DNA from 3 places in the Peribacillus sp. P4_D6 genome. Region 1 is predicted to be linked to each of the others. Evidence: riboswitches for the same ligand, from Rfam matches in the RefSeq annotation. Region 1 holds a riboswitch; each other region holds the start of a gene.
What was found. A riboswitch is a leader RNA that binds a small molecule or an ion and turns the genes downstream of it on or off. The one in region 1 is predicted to bind S-adenosylmethionine.
Positions count from the first base shown of each region.

Region 1 (9,777 bases):
GGCAGAAGGGCGTTCGGAGGACTTTCAAAAGCACTTCCTGGGAACTCACTTCTTCAATCCGCCGCGTTATCTTAAATTGTTGGAAATCATCCCTACTAAGGCAACTTCACCAGAAGTGCTCGAATATATGAAACGATTTGGCGAAGATGTTCTTGGAAAAGGTGTTGTCGAAGCCAAGGATACCCCCAACTTCATCGCAAACCGCATTGGAACTTATGGTTTATTGGTCACTTTGCGGGAAATGCAAAAAGGCGGATACAGTGTCGGTGAGGTCGATTCGGTTACAGGTCCGTTGATTGGAAGGGCAACTAGCGCGACTTTCCGGACACTTGACGTCGTTGGATTGGATACCTTTGCACATGTTGCCAGAAACGTTTATGACCAGGTGGACGGAGAAGAAAAAGAAGTTTTCAAGATACCTGATTTCATGAATGAAATGCTTAAGAATGGGTGGCTTGGAAGCAAGTCAGGACAAGGATTCTTCTTGAAAAAAGGCAAGGAAATCCTTGAACTGAATCCCGAAACCCTTGAATATGCTGCACGAAAAAGATTAAAAACGCCTTCCATCGAAATGGCTAAACAGGCCAAGGGCTTGGATAATAAAATGAAAGCGCTTGTTTATAGCGAAGACCGTGCCGGCCAATTGCTATGGAATGTCCTGAATCCGGCGCTTGTGTATTCTGCCCAGCTGCTTGGGGATATCGCGGATGACATCGTGGCGATCGATCAAGCGATGAAATGGGGATTTGGATGGTCCACAGGCCCATTTGAAACCTGGGATGCGATAGGTGTAGAAAAATCGGCAGCCCGAATGGAAGCGGAAGGCATCACTGTTCCGCAATGGGTGAAGGATATGCTCGCTAAAGGCATCACGTCATTCTATAAAGAAGAAAATGGCATAGTTCACTATTATGATAATGGTGAATATAAAGAGCTTGTCGAGAATCCTAAAGTGATCAATCTTAAAGCGATCAAGAAGCAAAAAGGCGTAATCAAGAAAAACAGTGGCGCAAGCTTGATCGATATCGGCGATGGAGTGGCTCTGCTTGAATTCACTTCGCCGAATAATGCAATCGGTCTGGATATCATACAAATGATCAATGCCGCGGTTGACGAAGCGGAAACGAATTTTAAAGGCCTGGTCATCGGAAACCAAGGAAAGAATTTCTGTGTCGGAGCTAATATTGCAATGATGCTGATGGAAGCGCAGGATGACAATATTTTTGAACTCGATATGGTCATCAGCCAATTCCAACAGGCGATGCTTAAAATTAAGTACAGTGCAGTTCCTGTAGTGGTTGCCCCGTTTAATATGACACTTGGCGGGGGTGCTGAAGTGTCCCTTCCGGCAGCGCGCATCCAGGCAACGACTGAAACGTATATGGGACTGGTGGAACCTGGTGTCGGCTTGATCCCAGGCGGCGGCGGGACTAAAGAACTTTATGTGAAGACGTTGAGGAATATGCCGAAGGGCGTTGACTTCGACTTACAGAAAGTGGCCAACCAAGTATTTGAAACGGTCGCCATGGCAAAAGTTTCGACCTCCGCCGAGGAAGCGAGAGGGAGTAATTTCCTTGATTCAGCTGATGGAATAAGCGTGAATGCAGATCATCAGCTATATGATGCGAAACAGGCGGTACTTTCCATGCATGAACAAGGCTATACCGCTCCAGCCCGCACAAAGATCCCTGTCGTAGGTGAAACTGGATATGCCGCACTGCTATTAGGGGCGGAATCCATGCGCCTTTCAGGATTCTTATCTGAACATGACCTTGTCATAGCCAAAGAGCTGGCATACGTCCTGGCAGGGGGGAAACTCCCATTTGGCACGGAAGTAGATGAACAGTATATCTTGAACCTGGAAAAACAGGCATTCCTAAAACTGATTTCGACTCCGAAATCCCAGGCAAGGATGCAGCACATGCTCGTTAAAGGTAAACCACTCCGTAATTGATGAATAGATGAAGATATGGCCAAAACGAGATCAATAGATCGATAGCTTAAAAATGAGTAAGGGGGATCCTCATGAAAGAAGCGGTAATAGTAGCTGGAGCAAGGACTCCGGTAGGAAGAGCGAAAAAAGGTTCTCTTGCTAGTGTACGCCCTGATGATTTAGGGGCTCTTGTCGTAAAGGAAACGTTAAAGCGTGCAGGGAATTATGAAGGAACGATAGATGACCTGATTATCGGTTGTGCAATGCCTGAAGCGGAACAAGGCTTGAACATGGCGCGTAACATTGGAGCATTGGCAGGATTGCCTTATACAGTACCGGCCATAACGATTAATCGTTACTGTTCAAGCGGGCTGCAAAGTATCTCATATGGAGCGGAAAGGATCATGCTCGGCCAAAGTGATACAGTCATTGCAGGCGGAGCGGAATCCATGAGCCTTTTGCCAATGATGGGCCATGTAACACGGCCGAACGCGAGACTTGCGGAAACGGCACCGGAATATTATATGGGGATGGGTCACACTGCTGAAGCCGTTGCCAAGAAATACGGCATTTCCCGTGACGATCAAGATGCATTTTCTGTTAGAAGTCATCAGAAGGCGGCTAAGGCCATTGCAGAAGGAAAGTTTTCCGATGAAATCGTACCGGTTGACGTTACCCTTCGTTCAGTGGGGCCAGATCTTAAGTTAAAGGAAAAATCATTTACTTTTACACAGGATGAGGGCGTTCGTCCAGGAACGACTGCTGAAGTGCTGAAAAAATTAAGACCTGCATTCTCCGTTACGGGATCCGTAACAGCAGGGAATTCATCACAGACGAGTGATGGTGCAGCCGCGGTCATGGTCATGGACGGGGAAAAGGCTTCTTCCTTGGGGATGAAACCGATGGGTAAATTCCGTTCCTTTGCTGTAGCAGGAGTACCGCCTGAAATTATGGGCATCGGACCGATTGCAGCCATACCTAAAGCTTTGAAGCTAGCGGGTCTTGAATTATCGGATATTGGTTTATTTGAATTGAATGAAGCCTTTGCTTCCCAATCCATTCAAATCATTCGTGAGCTCGGATTGAATGAAGAGATTGTCAATGTAAATGGCGGAGCCATCGCCCTAGGCCATCCGCTAGGATGTTCGGGAGCGAAATTGACATTAAGCCTGCTTCATGAAATGAAGCGCAGAAACCAACAGTTCGGAGTCGTGACAATGTGTATCGGCGGCGGGATGGGTGCTGCCGGAGTGTTTGAATTAATGGCGTAATCCGACCCCTTCCGGAAGCTGTCATGCTTCCGGCGGGTTTACTATCTTAAACACATAGGAGGAAATAACATGTCCAATCAAACTACAGATAACCTCATTAAAGGCGGGGCCTTCTTAATAGAAGATATTACGTATGATCAAGTGTTTACACCGGAAGATTATTCTGATGAGCATAAAATGATTGCCAAAACTTCCGAGGAATTCGTAGTGAATGAAATTCTGCCGCAGGTTGAACATTTAGAAAACCATGAGTTTGACCGTTCCGTTAAATTACTGAAGCATGCAGGTGAAATCGGTTTACTTGGTGCTGATGTTCCTGAGGAATACAGCGGATTGGGTCTCGATAAAATCAGTTCGGCATTGATTACGGAAAAAATGGCACTTGCAGGCGGTTTCGGAATTACGCATGGTGCACATGTAGGTATCGGCTCTTTGCCAATCGTATTATTCGGGAATGAGGACCAAAAGAAAAAATACCTTCCTTTACTAGCAACGGGTGAGAAGATTGCTGCGTATGCCTTAACGGAACCAAGCTCAGGTTCAGATGCCTTGGGAGCAAAAACGACAGCGAAATTGAATGCAGAAGGAACACACTATATTTTAAATGGTGAAAAACAATGGATTACAAATGCAGGTTTTGCAGATGTCTTCTGTGTATACGCCAAAATCGACGGCGAACAATTCTCCGCTTTCATTGTTGAGCGTGATTATAAAGGCGTATCAACTGGGGCTGAAGAAAAGAAAATGGGGATCAAAAGCTCATCTACACGTACTTTAATCCTCGAAGATGTTCATGTACCAGTCGAAAACCTTTTGGGTGTAGCCGGAAAAGGTCATATCATCGCTTTCAATATCCTGAATATCGGCCGCTATAAATTAGGCGTCGGTGCTGTCGGCGGATCTAAACGTGCCCTTGAGATTACAGCTGCTTATACGAATCAACGTCAACAGTTCAAAACGAAAATTTCCGATTTTAACTTGACGAAAGAAAAACTTGCAACAATGGCAGCTAAAATTTATGCAGCAGAAAGTTCTGTATATCGTACGGTTGGCCTTTATGATCAAAGACAAAGCAAATTGACGGATGAGCAAGTGAAAGATGGGAAATCAATGGCGGCTGCAATCGCTGAGTATGCCATCGAATGTTCATTGAATAAATTCTTTGCTTCCGAAGTATTGGATTACGTTACGGACGAAGGCGTACAGCTTCATGGCGGTTACGGTTTCATGCAGGAGTATGAAATTGAAAAAGCATATCGCGATTCCCGTATTAACCGAATCTTTGAAGGTACAAATGAAATCAATAGATTGCTTGTCCCGGGAACATTCCTGAAGAAAGCACTTAAAGGAGAATTGCCGCTACTTCAAAAAGCTCAGGGCCTGCAAGAGGAATTAATGATGATGATGCCGGAAGAACCTGGCGATGAGCCACTGGCACAAGAAAAAATGCTTGTTAGGAACGCTAAGAAAATCGGTATTCTGGCAGCTGGGCTTGCGGCACAGAAATATGGCAAAAATCTTGATCAAGAACAAGAAATCCTCTCCAACATTGCTGATATCGCATCCCTTGCCTATGCAGCTGAATCCGTGGTATTGCGTACGGAAAAAGCAATTGCAGCTACAGGTCTTGAGAAGAACAAACAAAAAGTGCTTTACACTGAAATCTTCGTTCAGGAAGCTTTCAATGAAATAGAACAGCATGCAAAGGAAACGTTAATTGCAGTGGAAACAGGCGATACTCTTCGCATCATGCTTTCGTCGCTCCGTAAGCTGACAAGACACACTCCGATCAATGTCATTGCGAAAAAACGCGAAGCATCCGTCAAAGTAATCGAAACGGAAAAATATGCTCTTTAAGCAATGAGTCAGAATCCGTAAAGGGAATGCCCGTAAAGGCATTCCCTTTTTTTCCTTTGATGAAATCGCATTGGAGATATTTCGTTGTATTGCGTGGTAAAAACGGGTATTCTATTGATAGGTGGTGAAATGATGGGCTTAACATTATATTGGTACCCAAAATGCGGTACATGCCGTAATGCGAAGAAGTGGCTGGATAATCATGAACTGCAATATGAAGCGATCCATATAGCGGATAATCCCCCCTCGCGAACTGAAATAGAACAACTATATAAAAACAGCAATTTGGAGTTGAAGAAGTTTTTCAATACTAGCGGTCAAAAATATCGGGAGCTGGGCTTAAAGGATAAGCTGAAAGAAGCTTCTGAAGCAGAGATGCTTGATATATTGTCCACAGATGGAATGCTTCTGAAAAGGCCGATTGTTACGGATGGCACCAAAGTGACGGTAGGATTCAAAGAAGAGCAATTCGAACAGGTTTGGAACTGAAATTTCACAAAATATTTGGTTAATTCCTTACTTAAACAAACAATCTACCTTATAATGGAATAGATAAAATAAGATGTACATATGGAGGGTTAATTATGACAACAACACCAAAAGAACTTCGTTACACTAAAGAACATGAATGGGTCAAAACGGAAGATGGAACAGTGCGCATTGGAATTACGGCATTCGCACAGTCCGAGCTAGGGGACATCGTATTCGTTGAGCTTCCGGAAATCGGCGATGAATTGAAAGCGAACGAACCATTTGGAAGCGTTGAATCCGTTAAGACCGTTTCTGAACTTTATGCACCTATCAGTGGCAAGGTTGTTGAAGTGAACGAAGATTTAAGTGACAACCCTGAATATGTAAATGAGTCCCCTTATGAAAAGGCATGGATGGTCGTGCTTGAACCATCTAATAGCAATGATATTGAAAACTTGATGAGCGCTGAAGAGTATGAGAGTTTAATCAACGGTTAAAAAAGAAAGGAGAGGGGGGACTGAAAAGGCCTGCTCTCTTTTTCATTTGTACAGTGGGTGAGTTGCGCACATAATTCGTGAGATGGAGTGATGACATGGAGTGGGGCGAATTCGATAAAGTGATCATTGTAGAAGGCAGTTCCGATAAAAGAAAAGTTGCCTCCGTTTTAAATGAAGATGTGGAAATAAGATGTACGAATGGGACCATATCATTAACTAAGCTGGATGAATTAGTGGATGAATTGATGGACCGTGATGTTTATCTCCTTTTTGACGCAGATGAATCAGGAGAAAAGCTGCGGAAGCAGTTCCGAAGGGAAATGCCGGAAGCGAACCACCTGTATATTAATAAAATGTACAAAGAAGTGGAGAGCTCACCCGAACATCATATCGCAACTGTGCTCCTATCTGCCAATATGAATGTGAAAATGAAATTTTTAAGTCAAAGGGTGAACGACTAATTGATGCAGGAATGGAAAGAAGAAGAGTGTAAGCTTGCTGTTGAAAATGGGGAAACCTTTTGCTTATATTTATATACACCTTTATGCGGAACCTGTCAGGTGGCCTCCAAGATGCTGACGATATCCTTGGAGCTTTTCCCCGAATTGAAGGCAGGCAAAATGAATATGAACTATATCCAAGCAATTGCCGAATCATATGAAATCGAAAGTGTTCCTTGCTTATTGCTTTTCAAAGAAGGGCAGCTGCACAAAAAAATATATGCCTTTCAATCCGTTCCTTATTTGTACGGATTGCTTAAGGAAATCAGTTAGGAAACCAATCAGAACCGCGGTTGGTTTTCTTTGTTGCTGACATTTGAATGAGAGCAGGAAATAAACAAAGAATATTCTAACAATTCATTGACTGATTTAATCTAAAATGCTATATTTTGAATTAAGTAATGGCAGAATTTAATAGTTCTTATCAAGAGTGGCGGAGGGACTGGCCCGACGAAGCCCGGCAACCGGTATAAATTTTTATATACGGTGCTAATTCCAGCAGAGTGTTGGCTCTGGTAGATGAGGTGTGTTCTTGAAACCTCTTCTTATTGAAGTGGTTTTTTTGTTTATAAAAAGCCAGATTTCATATAAATCCAACTAAATCCATAGAAAAAGGTGAAATTAAATGTCAGAGAAAAAGTTGCGTTTTGAAACATTGAGTGTTCATGGCGGTCTGCAAGCTGATGAAACAGGTGTCCGTGCCGTTCCTATCTACCAAAGCAATGCATACTTGTTCAAGGACACCGACCATGCAGCGAATTTATTTGGCCTAAAGGAGAATGGCTATATATATTCACGGCTTCATAATCCCACGGTCAGCGTTTTTGAGGAAAGAATGGCCTTATTGGAAGGCGGTATCGGCGGATTGGCAACGGCAAGCGGAATGGCTGCCATCTCACTTTCAATCCTGAATATTGCTGCTGCAGGGGATGAGATTGTTTCAGCCTCTACATTATATGGCGGTACGTATAACCTTTTCGAAAACACTCTTCCTAAATATGGGATCAAAGTGAAGTTCGTTTCTCCCGATGACCCTGAAAATTTCAAAAGGGCGATTACACCAAGAACTAAAGCCATTTTTGCTGAAACGATCGGAAATCCAAGTTTGAGGGTGCTCGATATTGAAGCGGTAGCGGAAATCGCCCACGAAGCCGGCATACCTTTAATCATTGATAATACCTTCGCGACACCGTATCTTTGCAGACCAATTGATTTTGGAGCGGATATTGTCATCCATTCCGCTACAAAATGGCTTCTTGGAAATGGAACGACTCTAGGCGGTGTCATCGTGGATGGAGGGAAATTCGATTGGAACTCGCCGAACTATCCTGGCTTCACGGAGCCTGACCCAAGTTACGACGGTCTGGTATACGCCGAGGCAGTTGGCCCTGCCGCATTCATAACGAAAGCCCGGGTCCAGTTACTACGTGATTTGGGCCCTGCGCTAAGTGCCCAAAGTGCATTCCAGTTTACGCTTGGACTTGAAACGCTGCATGTAAGGATGAAAGAGCATCTATCAAACACCAAGTCTGTCATCCAATATTTAAAAAACCATCCTGCCGTGACCTGGGTTTCGCATCCTGGGGATGAGGATCATCCCGATAAAGCCCTTGCGGATAAATATTTGCCAAAGGGAGCTGGATCTGTCGTGACATTTGGGATTCAAGGTAATCGCGAAGCTGGGGCAAAACTTATCAATTCGGTGGAATTATGGTCCCATGTGGCGAATGTAGGGGATGCGAAGAGCTTGATCATCCACCCAGCAAGTACGACCCATCAACAATTGAATGAGGCGGGTCTTGCGAAAGCGGGTGTAAGTGCCGATCAAGTCCGTTTATCGATTGGGATTGAAAATGTAGACGACTTAATAGAAGATTTGGAGCAGGCAATTGAAAAGGCGACGAACATCGTCTCCTTGACTTCCAAAACGCTTTAAGCAAAGTTCCTGTTCATTCTTGTACTAGAAATAATATACATTGCGCTCCTTTTTTATCTATGATAAAATTTCTCCATACTAAAGAACTTAATGATGTACAAATATTCTATATATTAGCTCTTATCAAGAGAGGTGGAGGGATGTGCCCGATGAAACCCGGCAACCGACAAGGAGATTTCCTTGGAAAGGTGCCAATTCACACAAAGTTTAATCACTTTGGAAGATGAGAGGAAGGCCTGTTTCTTCACCTGCCTTTCTGCTCATGCAGAAGGGTTTTTTCTATTTTAATTGGGAAAACTTTTACATGATAGGAGAAACAGACTAATAATGTAGAGAAATCAACTAAGTTCATAGGTTTTATTGGATAAAAGAGGTGAGGGTTAATGATTACATTGACGAAAGTCAGTAAGCTGTTCCGAACAGGAAAAGGAAACAGTGAGACGATCAAGGCTGTAAATAATGTGAATGTTGAAATAAATAAAGGCGAGATTTTCGGAATCATCGGTTACAGTGGAGCGGGGAAAAGTACTTTGATCAGAATGCTCAATGGATTGGAAACACCGACAGAGGGATCCGTTGTGGTGGCTGAAAAGGAAATTTCAAAAATTAAAGGGGCTCAGCTCCGTAAGGCCCGTCAAGAAATCAGCATGATTTTCCAGCATTTCAATCTATTATGGTCAAGGACCGTTCAGGAGAATATATCTTTCCCGTTGGAAATTGCAGGTATTTCTAAACCTGAACGCACCAAGCGTGTGAACGAATTGATCAAGTTAGTCGGACTTGAAGGCAGGGAAAAGGCCTATCCTTCGCAATTAAGCGGAGGGCAAAAGCAAAGGGTGGGAATAGCCAGGGCTCTGGCAAATGACCCTAAAGTGCTGCTGTGTGATGAAGCGACTTCTGCATTGGATCCGCAGACTACCGACTCCATACTCGAATTGCTTGTTGACATCAATCAGCGTTTGGGATTGACGATCGTCTTGATTACGCATGAAATGCATGTAATACGTAAAATCTGCCATCGCGTCGCCGTGATGGAAAGCGGGCAGGTTGTTGAACAGGGTCCTGTCCTGGATGTCTTCAAGAATCCTAAAGAACAAATGACGAAGCGTTTCGTGCAACAGGTAACGGAACCGGAAGAAACGAAAGAAACGATGGACCATTTGCTCGAACGCTATCCAGCCGGCAAAGTGATTCAATTGACCTTTGTAGGTGATCATGCAGAAAGCCCATTGATCACCAAGCTTGTACGTAACTTCGAGTTGGATGTCAATATCGTTCAAGGTAAGATATCCCAAACAAGAAGCGGTTCATA
Region 1 covers NZ_JBFUIQ010000001.1:1,928-11,704, reverse strand. The annotation lists gene AC1DVB_RS00060 (3-hydroxyacyl-CoA dehydrogenase/enoyl-CoA hydratase family protein) at 1-1,954, shown strand, start outside; gene AC1DVB_RS00055 (acetyl-CoA C-acetyltransferase) at 2,026-3,204, shown strand; gene AC1DVB_RS00050 (acyl-CoA dehydrogenase family protein) at 3,274-5,061, shown strand; gene AC1DVB_RS00045 (arsenate reductase family protein) at 5,194-5,550, shown strand; gene gcvH (glycine cleavage system protein GcvH) at 5,646-6,029, shown strand; gene AC1DVB_RS00035 (toprim domain-containing protein) at 6,125-6,490, shown strand; gene AC1DVB_RS00030 (thioredoxin family protein) at 6,494-6,802, shown strand; SAM riboswitch class I at 6,948-7,055, shown strand; gene AC1DVB_RS00025 (O-acetylhomoserine aminocarboxypropyltransferase/cysteine synthase family protein) at 7,155-8,465, shown strand; SAM riboswitch class I at 8,583-8,695, shown strand; gene AC1DVB_RS00020 (methionine ABC transporter ATP-binding protein) at 8,849-9,777, shown strand, end outside.

Region 2 (6,897 bases), on a different contig from region 1:
TAACAATATTTTTGATAACAAAAAAGGCTAGGAGAACGTTACCACGGAAGGTCGCCACTTTCTTGAAATGCCCGCAATATGATGAGGAGCGGTTCTGCAACATCCTCCAATTATATTTGCCCCCGCATGGTGCCAATCTTCAGATTTCACATCGAGCCTATTACATGATTCTGGACCATGCCATGTTTTAGTTTCTGGATTATATGATTCACCGGAATTCGGATAAACGATAATTGGTTTATGCGTGTTTGCACGCAACACCTGTATGGCTTCCGTGATAACTGATACAGGCGCACAGTTGATGCCAATTGCGGCAATTTGCTCACTGTCCCCAAACAATCTGGCACACTCCTCCAGCAATGTGCCGTCACTAATCGCTTTTTCATTTTTCAAAGAAAAGGACAGCCAAGCATAGACTTCTGGATAATCTTTCAATAATGAATGTAATACTTTTGCTTCTTGCAGGGAAGGAATCGTTTCAAATGCTAAAATGTCAGCTCCTGCTTCAACCAAAGCTGATATTCGTGAGCGATGAAATGCCGCCAAAGCTTCATCTGAAACACCATAATTCCCAACATACTCTGAACCATCTGCAAGATAAGCCCCATAAGGTCCAACTGATGRAGCAACCAATGGCTTAGGTCTAATCGTTTGATATTCTTCCTTCCAAAATTCATCTCTTGCTTTTCTTGCTAGTAAAACCGTTTTCCTGATTAGATCCAATGCCTCTTTTTCTTGTATTCCGCGGAGGGCGAAACCTTCAACCGTTGCTTGATAGCTTGCCGTTATCGCACAGTCAGCACCAGCTCGAAAGTAGTCAGAGTGCACCTGGTAAATCACTTCTGGATTTTCAAGTAATACACGTGCAGACCACAGGGGATCGTCCAAATCACACCCATGACTTTCAAGCTCTGTAGCTAAAGCTCCGTCCAAAATCATAACTGAATGACCTTGTAAAATTGCTTCAATTGGGTTAATTTTATTTTTCATGGTCTACTCCTCTTTTCTTTATGGTTTGTGTCAGATAATAACTTCCATAGCAAAACAAAATAAACGGAATGCCACAATATAGTGCTATTCTTTGTGTAGGATCAAATGCAATTCCTATGCAAGAAGCAAGACATAGCATAAATGAAACGATTGGTACGAATGGATATAATGGTGTATGATAAGCCAAATCATTAACTGAGTTTCCTTCGTTTATATATCGTCTGCGAAATAGAAACTGTGACGCGCTAATACTCATCCAAACTATAACCACGGCTAGTCCAGAAATGGATACAAGCACTATATATACAGTATCCGGCGCAATAATACTCGAGAAAAGTGCTAAAACACCGCCCAACATACTGAAAAGGACTGCATTCAAGGGAACACCCCGTTTTGTCAATTTTGCAAATATTGGTGAAATAGTTTTCTTATCTGCAAGTGACCAAAGCATCCTGGATGAGGCATATAGTCCTGAGTTCGCAGCGGACAAAATGGCAGTTAATATAACAAAGTTCATAATATCCGCTGCATATGGCACTCCAATTCGTTCTAGAACGGCAACAAAGGGGCTCTCTAATACGCTTGCATCCGAAACAGGCAATAATGCGGATAAAACAACGATGGTACCTATAAAAAAGATAATCAATCTCCATAATGTCATACGGATTGCCTTTGGAATCGTTTTTTCCGGATTCACAGTTTCTCCAGCTGCAACTCCGATCAATTCAGTTCCAGAAAATGCAAAATTCACCGCGAGCATCGTCATTAGAATGGCAAAAGCACCATTTGGAAATAAACCTGCACTTGTAACATTGGAAAATAACGGAGCTGATTGTGCGTTAATCATTGGAATGAAACCTATCATTGCCGCAGCTCCCAGAATAATGAATATTACAATAGCAAATACCTTTATAGACGCAAACCAGAATTCGGATTCAGCGAAAAACTTAACGGTCCACGCATTTAATGCCAAGACCAAAATGGCAAATAGAGCACTCCATATCCAGACACTGATTAATGGAAACCATCGCTGCATCAACAATCCTGCAGCCGTGAATTCCGAACCTAGTGCAACAGTCCAGGTTAGCCAATACAACCAGGCTACTGTATACCCTGTCCCTGGTCCGATGTATTTGGCTGCGTAACTATGAAACGCACCAGTCTCGGGCATATGCACTGATAGTTCACCTAGACATAGCATGACTAGATAAACCACTAATGCACCAATCAGATACGAAAGGATGGTTCCGAACGGACCAGCCTGTTGAATCGTATAACCCGAACTTAAGAATAAACCAGTTCCAATCACCCCGCCAAGCGATAGCATTATTATATGCCGTGCTTGCATTTGCCTTTGAAAATCATGCTTCCTTTTGTTATCCATTCTTACTCTCCTTAATCTTGCATCCAGAAAAAACGAAAACGCACTCTAAAAAAGAGTGCGTTACTGACAAATAAACACGTACGGTCTTATCTATCAAGGTTTCACCCCCTGGAATTAGCACAGTGTCTTTGTAGACCTGTTGCTGAGGTTTCATAGGGCCAGTCCCTCCACCTCTCTGGATAAGAAATTATTTTTTTATAACTTTATCAATCTATGAAAAATTTGTCAAGTTTTGTTTCGGAATGTAAAGACTTCCTTTTAAATGCTAACGATCATGGCGTCTGCGGCATTAATATTAAAAGGTTGCTTATTTTTGGAACAGGCGCTAAGCGTATTATATTGGCAAATAAAACTAACCGGGGTCATTTTGGTCTTAAAAATGGCAACATCTTAAAAGATGTCGCCATTTTTTTCTTTTTCCTTAAGGACGTTCTATTTCAAATAATTCCCCTAGTTTTGTATAAGTATGACCTGCTAATCTTGCTACAGGTTTTAGCCCTTTCGGGTCAATACGGCCATTATGGTAAATATCTTGCTCTATATGATAGCAGACTATTTTCCCTATCAGTAAATCACAACCAGGTTCATTCTTGGAACCTGCCAATGGAATCGATTGCTCTAATGTACATTCAAAACGCACCTTCGCTTCTTCCAATCCTGGTACGGATACCCTATCACTAACAGCCAGCGTGAAATTAGTAAGACCCAATTCACTTTCTTCAGATGGGAGTTCCTTGGCCGTTCGATTTGCATCAGCAACATTATTTTCATCAGTGATATGAACAACGAACTCACCTGTTTGAATTGCATTTCGGGCTGTATCCTTTGAAACTCCTTCTTTCCGTTGAACAGAAATGGAAATCATCGGAGGATTTGAACTGACTATGTTAAAAAAGCTGAACGGCGCTATATTGATTGTACCGGTTTCGGATTGTGTCGTAACCAGCGCTATAGGTCTCGGTATAATGCTTCCAGTCAAAAACTTATAATTATCCCGTTCAGTCAGACTTTCAGGGTTAACAGAAATCATCTTCATTCCCCCTCATTCTTATAAAAAGTTCTTTTGAAACCATGAACCTGCTGCATCAACCTCTGAACGTGTCAACTGATGACCGTAATTTTCCCACTGAACTTCAACTGTAGCGCCAGCTTGCTGTAAAAGTTGATTAAGTTCATCAGTTTCTTCTGCCGGGCAAATCGGATCGTTTTTACCTGCAGCTATAAATACAGGTATATCTGAAAGGGACGGCAAAGCAATCCCTCGTCTTGGAACCATTGGATGATGAAGAATCGCTCCTTGTAAGGCCCCCTCGTAATGGAACAGCAAACTTGCCGCTATATTTGCACCATTGGAATAACCTAATGCCACCACTCTGTCACGGTCGAAGTCATATTTTCCGGACGCTGATTCCAAGAAGTCATAAAGCTCCTTCGTTCGGAAAATCAAATCCTCTTCATCAAAAACCCCTTCAGCTAACCGTCGGAAATAACGGGGCATTCCATTTTCAAGTACATTTCCCCGTACGCTCAGTACGGACGAACCCGGTGAAACCATTTCGGATAATGGCAAGAGATCTGTTTCCGTTCCTCCAGTGCCATGTAACAGCAGTAGTAACGGGGCTTCTGGATTACTTCCTTTTTGAAAAATATGTTTCATCATTTATCCTCCTCTAGTACTCTCGGCACTGCCGGCAGTAACGTTTTTTCCATAACTTCCCGCTTTTCTTCCAACCATGGCGGCAGCATTAATTTACTGCCCATCGTTTCTTTCGTTTCATCATGAGCAAAGCCAGGTGGATCTGTGGCAACTTCAAAGAGTATGCCTCCATCTTCCCTGAAATAAATCGCATCGAAGTATTGTCGGTCTGTAAAGGGTGTCACACCATAGCCATGGTTACCGATATGCTCCCTCCATTCTTTATGATCTTCATTATCGCTCGCACGCCATGCAATGTGATGGACAGTTCCCACTCCGATTTTACCGTTTGGTAAAACCGTTTTTTTAACATCGATCAAATTGCCGATATCCGATGTGGATTTGAAGCGGATGAAATCGCCCTCTTCCCCAACCTTTTGAAGGCCCATCACTTCCTCTAATAGTTCCATCGTTTTGATCGGTTTTGACGTCAATAATACAGCTCCGCCGAAACCCTTGACCGCCTTATCAGCTGGTACACCGCCGAATGACCACTCGCTATTTTTACCTTCTTTACGCTCAACCAGTTCAAGTTGCAAACCATGTGGGTCTTGGAACTCAAGATATTCCTCACCGAAACGTGAAACCTTTTCAAAGTCTATATTAAATTTACCCAAACGATTTTCCCAGAAGCCCATTGAACCCTCCGGAACGGCATATGTTGTAATCCCCACTTGTCCTGAGCCAATTGTCCCTCGGTATGCCTCAGGCCAAGGAAAGAAAGTGATGATTGTGCCCGGTGAACCGGATTCATCTCCGAAATATAAATGATAGGTGCCTGGATCATCAAAATTAACGGTTTTCTTCACCATACGCATTCCCAATACTCCAGCATAAAAATCCACATTCTCTTGAGGATTGCCTACAATTGCGGTTATATGATGTATCCCTGCATTTTGCTTTTGCATGCCGATTACTTCCTTTCCCGTTGATTAATTAGTTGATTTTGTATTAAGTGGTTTTAAATTCGATTCAATATCCTTTCTTTTCGATTCCAAAAAAGGTGGCAGGGCAAGGTTCTCACCTAGATGCTGCTCAGCTTCATCCACTTCAAAACCAGGTCCATCAGTAGCTAATTCAAATAATATGCCATTCGGCTCCCTAAAATAGAGTGAACGGAAATAAAAGCGGTCCACATATCCCGAGTTCACGAATTTCGATTCACTAATCTTTTCTACCCATTTTCTCAATTCTTCTTCATCATCCACCCGAAAGGCAACATGATGTACTCCACCCCTCCCCAGCCTTTCCCGAGGTATGTCATTCCTTTCTTCAATATGGAGTTCTGCTCCAGTTCCTCCTTCACCTGTCTCGTAAACGACTATCGGATTTTGCCCCCTGATTGCGGATGGGTATGTGCCTGATTTCCTGAACCCCAATACCTCGATAAGAACACTTTCTGTTTGTTCAATATTGGGTACTGTGAGTTTTACTGGTCCTAATCCAAGTATGGAAAACTCTTGCGGCACTGGGCTTCCATCCCACGGAAATCCTCCATCAACGCCGTTATTATCCTGATCGGAAACCAGAAGAAGCCTCTGCCCTTCAGGATCTTTAAAAGAAAGCACCTTTCTTTCAAAACGGCTCGATATTTCATCGTGCTCAACATTGAATTCCACAAACCGTTTTTTCCAATATCCTAGCGCTTCATCATCCCTCACCCTTAAAGAAATTTCTGAAATGCTATTGTTTCCCTCATGAGTGCGGGCAGCATTCGGAATTTCAAAAAACGTCAATTCCGTACCCGGTGAACCAATTTGATCTCCATAAAATAAGTGATACACACGAACATCATCTTGATTCACCGTTTTTTTGATTAATCGCATCCCTAAGACTTTTGTGTAGAATTCAAAGTTATTTCCCGCTTTTGCTGTAATCGCCGAAACATGATGTAATCCTTTTAATTCCATCCGTACCACTCCTATCTTTATAAATCTCCCCTTACGGAGATGAATTAATCCGCTAATAATATCTCGAATTCAAGGTATTTAATCTAACATAATACTTTTAATGCAAATATCTTGATTTAAAGATAAACGACAGGGATAAAATTGTCAACCATTTTCATTCAAATAATTTCAACCGGATTCACTTATCATAAAATAAAAAATACAGGCCAAAATAAATCGGTATAAGAATGGAGGTTGTGATATATGGTTAAAGATTTTTTTAGCGCAATTGAAGATAGACGCTCTTATTATTCCCTTAGCAAGGAACATGTTGTTCCTGATAAAAGGATTAAAGAAGTTATCGATCATGCCGTTCAATACTCCCCTTCCGCTTACAACTCCCAAAGTGCCAGAGTGATTGTACTAACTGGTCAAAGCCACGACCAATTATGGGATATCACGAAAGAAACATTAAAAAAAGCAGCCGATGGCAAAGATTTTACAAAAACGGAAGAAAAAATGAGATCATTTATAAATGGTTATGGAACGGTTTTATTCTTTGAAGACCAGGCCAAAATAAATAGGCTACAAGAACAATACAAAACGTATGCCGAAAATTTTCCGATTTGGTCGAACCAATCTTCTGCCATTTTACAATTTGTCGTATGGACTTCCTTGGAAATTGAGGGGTTTGGTGCAAGCCTTCAGCATTATAATCCTTTAATCGATGACGAAGTGAGAAAGAAATGGGATATATCACAAGATTGGAAACTCATCGCACAGTTGCCTTTTGGAAAACCCACTGCAGAACCTGGCGATAAAGACTTCTCACCACTTGAAGAACGTGTGAAATATTATCAATGATACAATAGAGACTGGCTCTACTTAACGAGCCAGCCCTTTTATTTTATTTCGCTTTAGTAATCCGGAAATGTTGC
Region 2 covers NZ_JBFUIQ010000085.1:2,103-8,999, reverse strand. The annotation lists gene mmuM (homocysteine S-methyltransferase) at 28-990, opposite strand; gene mmuP (S-methylmethionine permease) at 980-2,374, opposite strand; SAM riboswitch class I at 2,458-2,560, opposite strand; gene AC1DVB_RS19515 (flavin reductase family protein) at 2,796-3,404, opposite strand; gene AC1DVB_RS19510 (alpha/beta hydrolase) at 3,423-4,031, opposite strand; gene AC1DVB_RS19505 (ring-cleaving dioxygenase) at 4,031-4,978, opposite strand; gene AC1DVB_RS19500 (ring-cleaving dioxygenase) at 5,003-5,980, opposite strand; gene AC1DVB_RS19495 (nitroreductase family protein) at 6,224-6,823, shown strand.
Region 2: it holds a riboswitch for S-adenosylmethionine, as region 1 does, so the genes downstream of both, mmuP (S-methylmethionine permease) here and AC1DVB_RS00025 (O-acetylhomoserine aminocarboxypropyltransferase/cysteine synthase family protein) in region 1, are expected to answer to the same signal.

Region 3 (5,445 bases), on a different contig from region 1:
TTAGTGGATTTTCCGACCAAAATTTCTCGTAAACCATTACATTTCCTCCTTGATTAAATCGCTTTCTTTGCTGTTAAATAACCGATTACCTGTTCAACGCACTCTTCAATGCTGTATTGGTCGGATTCTAAAATGATTTCCGGTCGTTCAGGTTCTTCGTATGGAGAGTCGATTCCGGTAAAATCTTTAATGATGCCTTTACGGGCCTTGTCATAAAGCCCTTTTGGATCACGCACTTCGCACTCTTCAATCGGACACTTTATGTATACTTCAATAAACTCCCCTTCTTCGAGTAAATCACGTACAATCTGCCGATCTGCCCTGAAAGGTGATATGAAAGCGGTCAATACGAACTGCCCACTATCCACGAATAACTTGGAAACCTCACCGATCCGCCTAATATTCTCGGTTCTATCTTCTTCAGAAAAACCTAAATCTTTATTTAAGCCATGACGGATATTATCACCATCCAAAACATAACTTCGAATATTCCGATTGTATAATTCTTTAGCGACCGCGTTTGCAATCGTTGATTTTCCGGAACCCGATAGTCCTGTAAACCATAGAACCGTGCTTTCATGCCCGTTCTGCTTCCGTCGGTGCTCCTTGGTCAATGACGTCTCATGCCATGTGACATTCGTACTTTTACTCATTTGATAATCCCCCTCTTCATGTAACCTTCCATTTATGTCCAATCAGTTATAAACTTCATTTTTTTTTAGACCTTCTATCAACACCTCGATGACTTCCTTACGGCTAAAGGTAGCTGGAGGAATTTCTCCATTACGCAACATTTCCCTTACCTTCGTTCCAGACAGGATGACATGGTCTTCCTTGCCATGCGGACAAGTTTTAGCGGAAGCCATATTGCCACATGCTTTACAGTAAAAACTATGTTCAAAGAATAATAACGTGATTCCTAACTCATCTGCGTTAAAGTTCCCAAAGATTTTTTGGGCATCGTATGTGCCATAATAATCGCCCACACCCGCATGATCACGTCCGACGATAAAATGGGTGCAACCATAATTTTTACGGACCATCGCATGGAAAATGGCTTCTCTAGGTCCTGCATAACGCATGGCAGCAGGGAAAACTGCAAGGGAGACGCGATCCTTAGGATAATATTTGTCAAGCAGAACTTTATAGCTTTCCATTCTTACATCTGCCGGAATGTCATCTGATTTAGTGGCACCGACGAGAGGATTTAAGAATAAACCGTCGACGATCTCCAATGCTGTCTTTTGAATATATTCATGTGCACGGTGAACAGGGTTCCTCGTTTGGAAACCGACAACCGTTTCCCATCCTTTTTCAGCGAAAGCCTTCCTTGTCTCGACTGGGTCCAAATAATGAGCTTGAAATAGCGGACGCTCTATTCTCTTGATCAACTTTATTTCCCCGCCGACATATACATCCCCGCGGTTATATAAGTTTTTTACTCCAGGATGCTTCTCATCAGCTGTTTGATATACCAATGTCGCTTCCAATTGCTTATCTGGAGTGTAAATATCAGAAACGGAGAGAACCCCGTATGTTTCACCATCATGGGTTAATGTTACTTCTTCACCTATAGTAAGGCTTCCTGCAGTTTCTTCGGTCAAAGGCAGCGTAATCGGGATGCTCCATACATGTCCGCTGCTTAGCCTCATATCCTTTACCACTGTCTCATAGTCACTTTTTGTAAAGAATCCTTTAATCGGGCTGTAGGCACCAGTCCCTATCAATTCAAGATCGCTYAAAGCAATTTCATCGATTTCGATTGACTTCGTTATTTTACTAAAATCATATTTTGGTTCCCAAAGATCGATTAATGTTCCTCCGTGCGGTAAACTGATTGTCATGCTAATTTCCCCCTATGGTTTCTATTTATTTATGCCTATAATTTCTATTTATTTAAGATAAATGCAATCCGCATTCCGTTTTTTGAGCCCCTTGCCAACGGCCTGAGCGTAAATCATCTGCATTGAAGGCAGGTGCAGTACACGTTTTACATCCAATGCTCGGATATCCATTATCATGCAGGACATTATATGGAAGTCCATTTTTGTGGGCATAGCGCCAAACATCTTTCCATGTCCAATGTATGAGCGGGCATATTTTAACTGATTTGAACTTATTATCCTTATTGATATACTCGGTCTTAGCCCTTGTTTCGGATTGCTCCCTCCGCAGTCCCGAAAGCCAGGCTGTTGCCGATGAAAGCACATCTGTAAGCGGAACGATTTTACGGATGTTACAGCACTTATTGGAATCACTAAGCCATAATTCATCGCCATATTCCGCCGCTTGTTCCTCAAGCGTCAAGTCAGGTTTCTTCATTTCGATCAAAAGCTTCGGATATCGCTTCTTCACTTCCTCGATCAATTGGTAAGTTTCCTCAAAATGAACATCTGTATCTAGGAAAACTATTTTTGCCGAAGGATTGACCTTCGCCAATAAATCCGTAAGCACGATGCCTTCAATACCAAAACTGCAAGCATAAATCAGTTTGTCTCCATAATGGTCATTCGCCCATTGCAGTACTTCCAAAGCACCTTTTGTCTCAGTGTCTTGAGGAAATACAGGGAAGTCCCCTGTATTGAAATTTTCATAGTTTATTAATGCAGCCAACTTTGTAGCCCCCTCTAAAAACTTGCTGTATCAGGTTAGAGTAACTGTTGATCAATTCCCGTTGTAATATCCCCCGGGTTATTTGAATCTAGGAAAAAGAGACGAATCTAACCAATACTCTCTTTATATCAGTTAAACCCGCCTCTAGTTTTTCTAGTCAGCAGATACCTTATTTAATTCTTAGTTTTTCATTTCTCTCCATTTGAATGATTTTACCATCCTGGACAATAAGTGTAATGGATCCATATTTCATTGAATTAAGCATTTCTTGAAGTCGTTCAAAAATTTCTTCAAGCTGATTCTCTTTATTCAAACCAGTTCCTCCTTTAAGAAAACCCGCGAATATTTTATTTTAAATTTTTTAGATTTATATAATTCCATACAACCTTACATTGTTATGGTCTGCCTAATATTTTCACAAAAAACAAAAATCTTTCCATGATGGAAAGATCGCAAGGTAAATATCTTTACCTTATCTTCCAAAATGATCAACATTTTGTTGGAGTTAGCACCTTGCATCCATCATGCAGGTTGCCGGACTTCAAAGGGCCAATTCCCTCCGTCGCTCTGGATAAGTTTTATTATTTTAAATATTAACATATATTTAATCCTTGTCAATGGAGTTTTCTTATAAAATAACTTGGTTTAATATTATGGATGAACTGTTATTTTTATACACACTATTCAATTTATGATTTTATGTGCATATAAATACGAAAATAGACTCGTCTTTTTAGATAAAATCTCCAAAAAAATGAGTCTATTTTCATTAATAGGCCAATTATTGACGCGTGTTATTCTATAAAAATTTCTAAGGTTCCAGTCTCTTTAAGAAGGAATTAATTTATTGAAGTCATTAATTTCTTAACTGTATCGCTTCTACAAATTCTTGAACCTGACTCTGGACGCGATCAATTAGATGCAAATCATTGATCGGATTTTCTGGATTCTGTTTATCTATTTCCTTATCAACAAAATAAATCCCCTGCAGCGGCTCGCCTTTTAATATTGAAATTAATGGTTTAAGCGCATAGTCAATCGCCAATAGATGCCTGTTACTTCCACCAATCATGATTGGCAACACCGGCTTACCCTTAAAAGCACCTTCTGGCAGCAAATCAATCAATGCTTTCAATACACCTGTATAAGAAGCCTTATATACCGGTGAACCTATAACGACTCCTCTGGCTGCTTGAATTCTCTCTGAAAGCTTTGAGATATCCTCGCTATTATATTTCCCTTGGAATAAATCATCTGCTGAGAAATCCGGAATCGAGAAATAAGCTGTAGTAAATCCTGCATTTTCGACTAATGATTGAATATGTTTTAGTGAAATGTCCGTTCTTGATGGAATAGCCGGACTTCCTGATAAAATTACGATATCGCTCATTTGATACCCTCCAATGTTACAAGATTTCCAGATATAATTTTCTTAAAGCATTTCGTGAAGTATACATTTATCGTAATTGTCTGAAAAATATAAGTCAAATCTTACACTCTGGACATCTACTCTGAATGAAAAAAAGGTCATATTTACGGCTTGATGCTCATGCCCTAAATATGACCGTTTCAATATGTATGATTTTGTTTCCCATGAATACCATATACCAAAAGTTGAGCAATGCTCTTAATTCGTTCAGAAGTAAAATATGGCTCCTTTTTTTGTTGATGGATCTCATAATGTGTAGATAAAGCCAATGTGAAAGAAATGATCCCAACATTAAATAAAATAATATCAGAGATATATTGTATCTCTCCGCTATCTATTCTCTTCTGTATTTCAATATGCCTGGCATTTGGCTTGAAAATCTGATCTACATATTGCTTTGAAATATCTTGATCGAATTGTGTTTCCCTAAATAATATCGAAAACTGTTCTTTATTTTCAAGAATTTTTTTTATCATGGTAGTAACATGATTCTCCACTAGATCATCCGTGGATAGATGGCTAGTCCCATCTTCAGATTCCTCTTTTTCATTAGGGGTAATTGTAGCCAAAAGCAAATCTTTTTTGCTGTCAAAGTATTTGTAAATAGTAGCTTCGGAAACATTGCATGCAGAGGCAATTTCATTCGTTCTTGTCATGTCAAAACCTTTAGTGGCAAAAAGAGTCCGGGCTACATTTATGATTCGTTCTTTGGTTTGCTGCCCTTTTTTCAAAAATATCAACCTTCTTTTATAAAGATAAGACCGGTTTCACCCATCTATTTCCCATGATATATCGCTGGTATCAATCGGTCAATATTACCTTTGATCTATTAGAATTCAATATTCCCATATATCATAAATAGAAAACATCATCTGGTTGGGACGATTTTTTCTTAAAATCACTTAAAAGATGCATAGCCATCATCGACCATGACTACACTTCCATTGATCGCATCCGCTTCCTCTAACGATAATAGATAGACGGCATTTGCAATGGCTTCTGGCTTAATCAATTCACCGCGCATTTGACTTGCATTCAATTTATCGATGATTCCCCTGTCTTTATAACCTTGTATGATAGGAGTGTCGACCCCGCCCGGCGCAATGCCCACAACGCGTATGCCATGAGCACCCAATTCCAAAGCTGCTGTCTGTGTCATCATTCTTACAGCGCCTTTAGTCGCCTGATAGGCAAAAGTCCCATGGGAAGCTAAGTAGCCAAACACGGAAGCGGTATTTATAATGACTCCCTTGTTACCCAGTTCCTTCATTTTCCGTCCTGCTGCCATGATTCCAAAGGCCACTCCGTGCTGGTTCACCCCAATCGTTTTGTAGTAACCTTCCATATCTTGGTCTAGGATCATACCGCCCGCACCAATGCCGGCATTATTAAACATGATATCG
Region 3 covers NZ_JBFUIQ010000098.1:8,877-14,321, forward strand. The annotation lists gene AC1DVB_RS20615 (nitrite/sulfite reductase) at 1-37, opposite strand, end outside; gene cysC (adenylyl-sulfate kinase) at 54-653, opposite strand; gene sat (sulfate adenylyltransferase) at 696-1,844, opposite strand; gene AC1DVB_RS20630 (phosphoadenylyl-sulfate reductase) at 1,897-2,613, opposite strand; gene AC1DVB_RS20635 (YezD family protein) at 2,783-2,926, opposite strand; SAM riboswitch class I at 3,083-3,191, opposite strand; gene ssuE (NADPH-dependent FMN reductase) at 3,470-4,003, opposite strand; gene AC1DVB_RS20645 (TetR/AcrR family transcriptional regulator) at 4,183-4,773, opposite strand; gene AC1DVB_RS20650 (SDR family NAD(P)-dependent oxidoreductase) at 4,941-5,445, opposite strand, start outside.
Region 3: it holds a riboswitch for S-adenosylmethionine, as region 1 does, so the genes downstream of both, AC1DVB_RS20635 (YezD family protein) here and AC1DVB_RS00025 (O-acetylhomoserine aminocarboxypropyltransferase/cysteine synthase family protein) in region 1, are expected to answer to the same signal.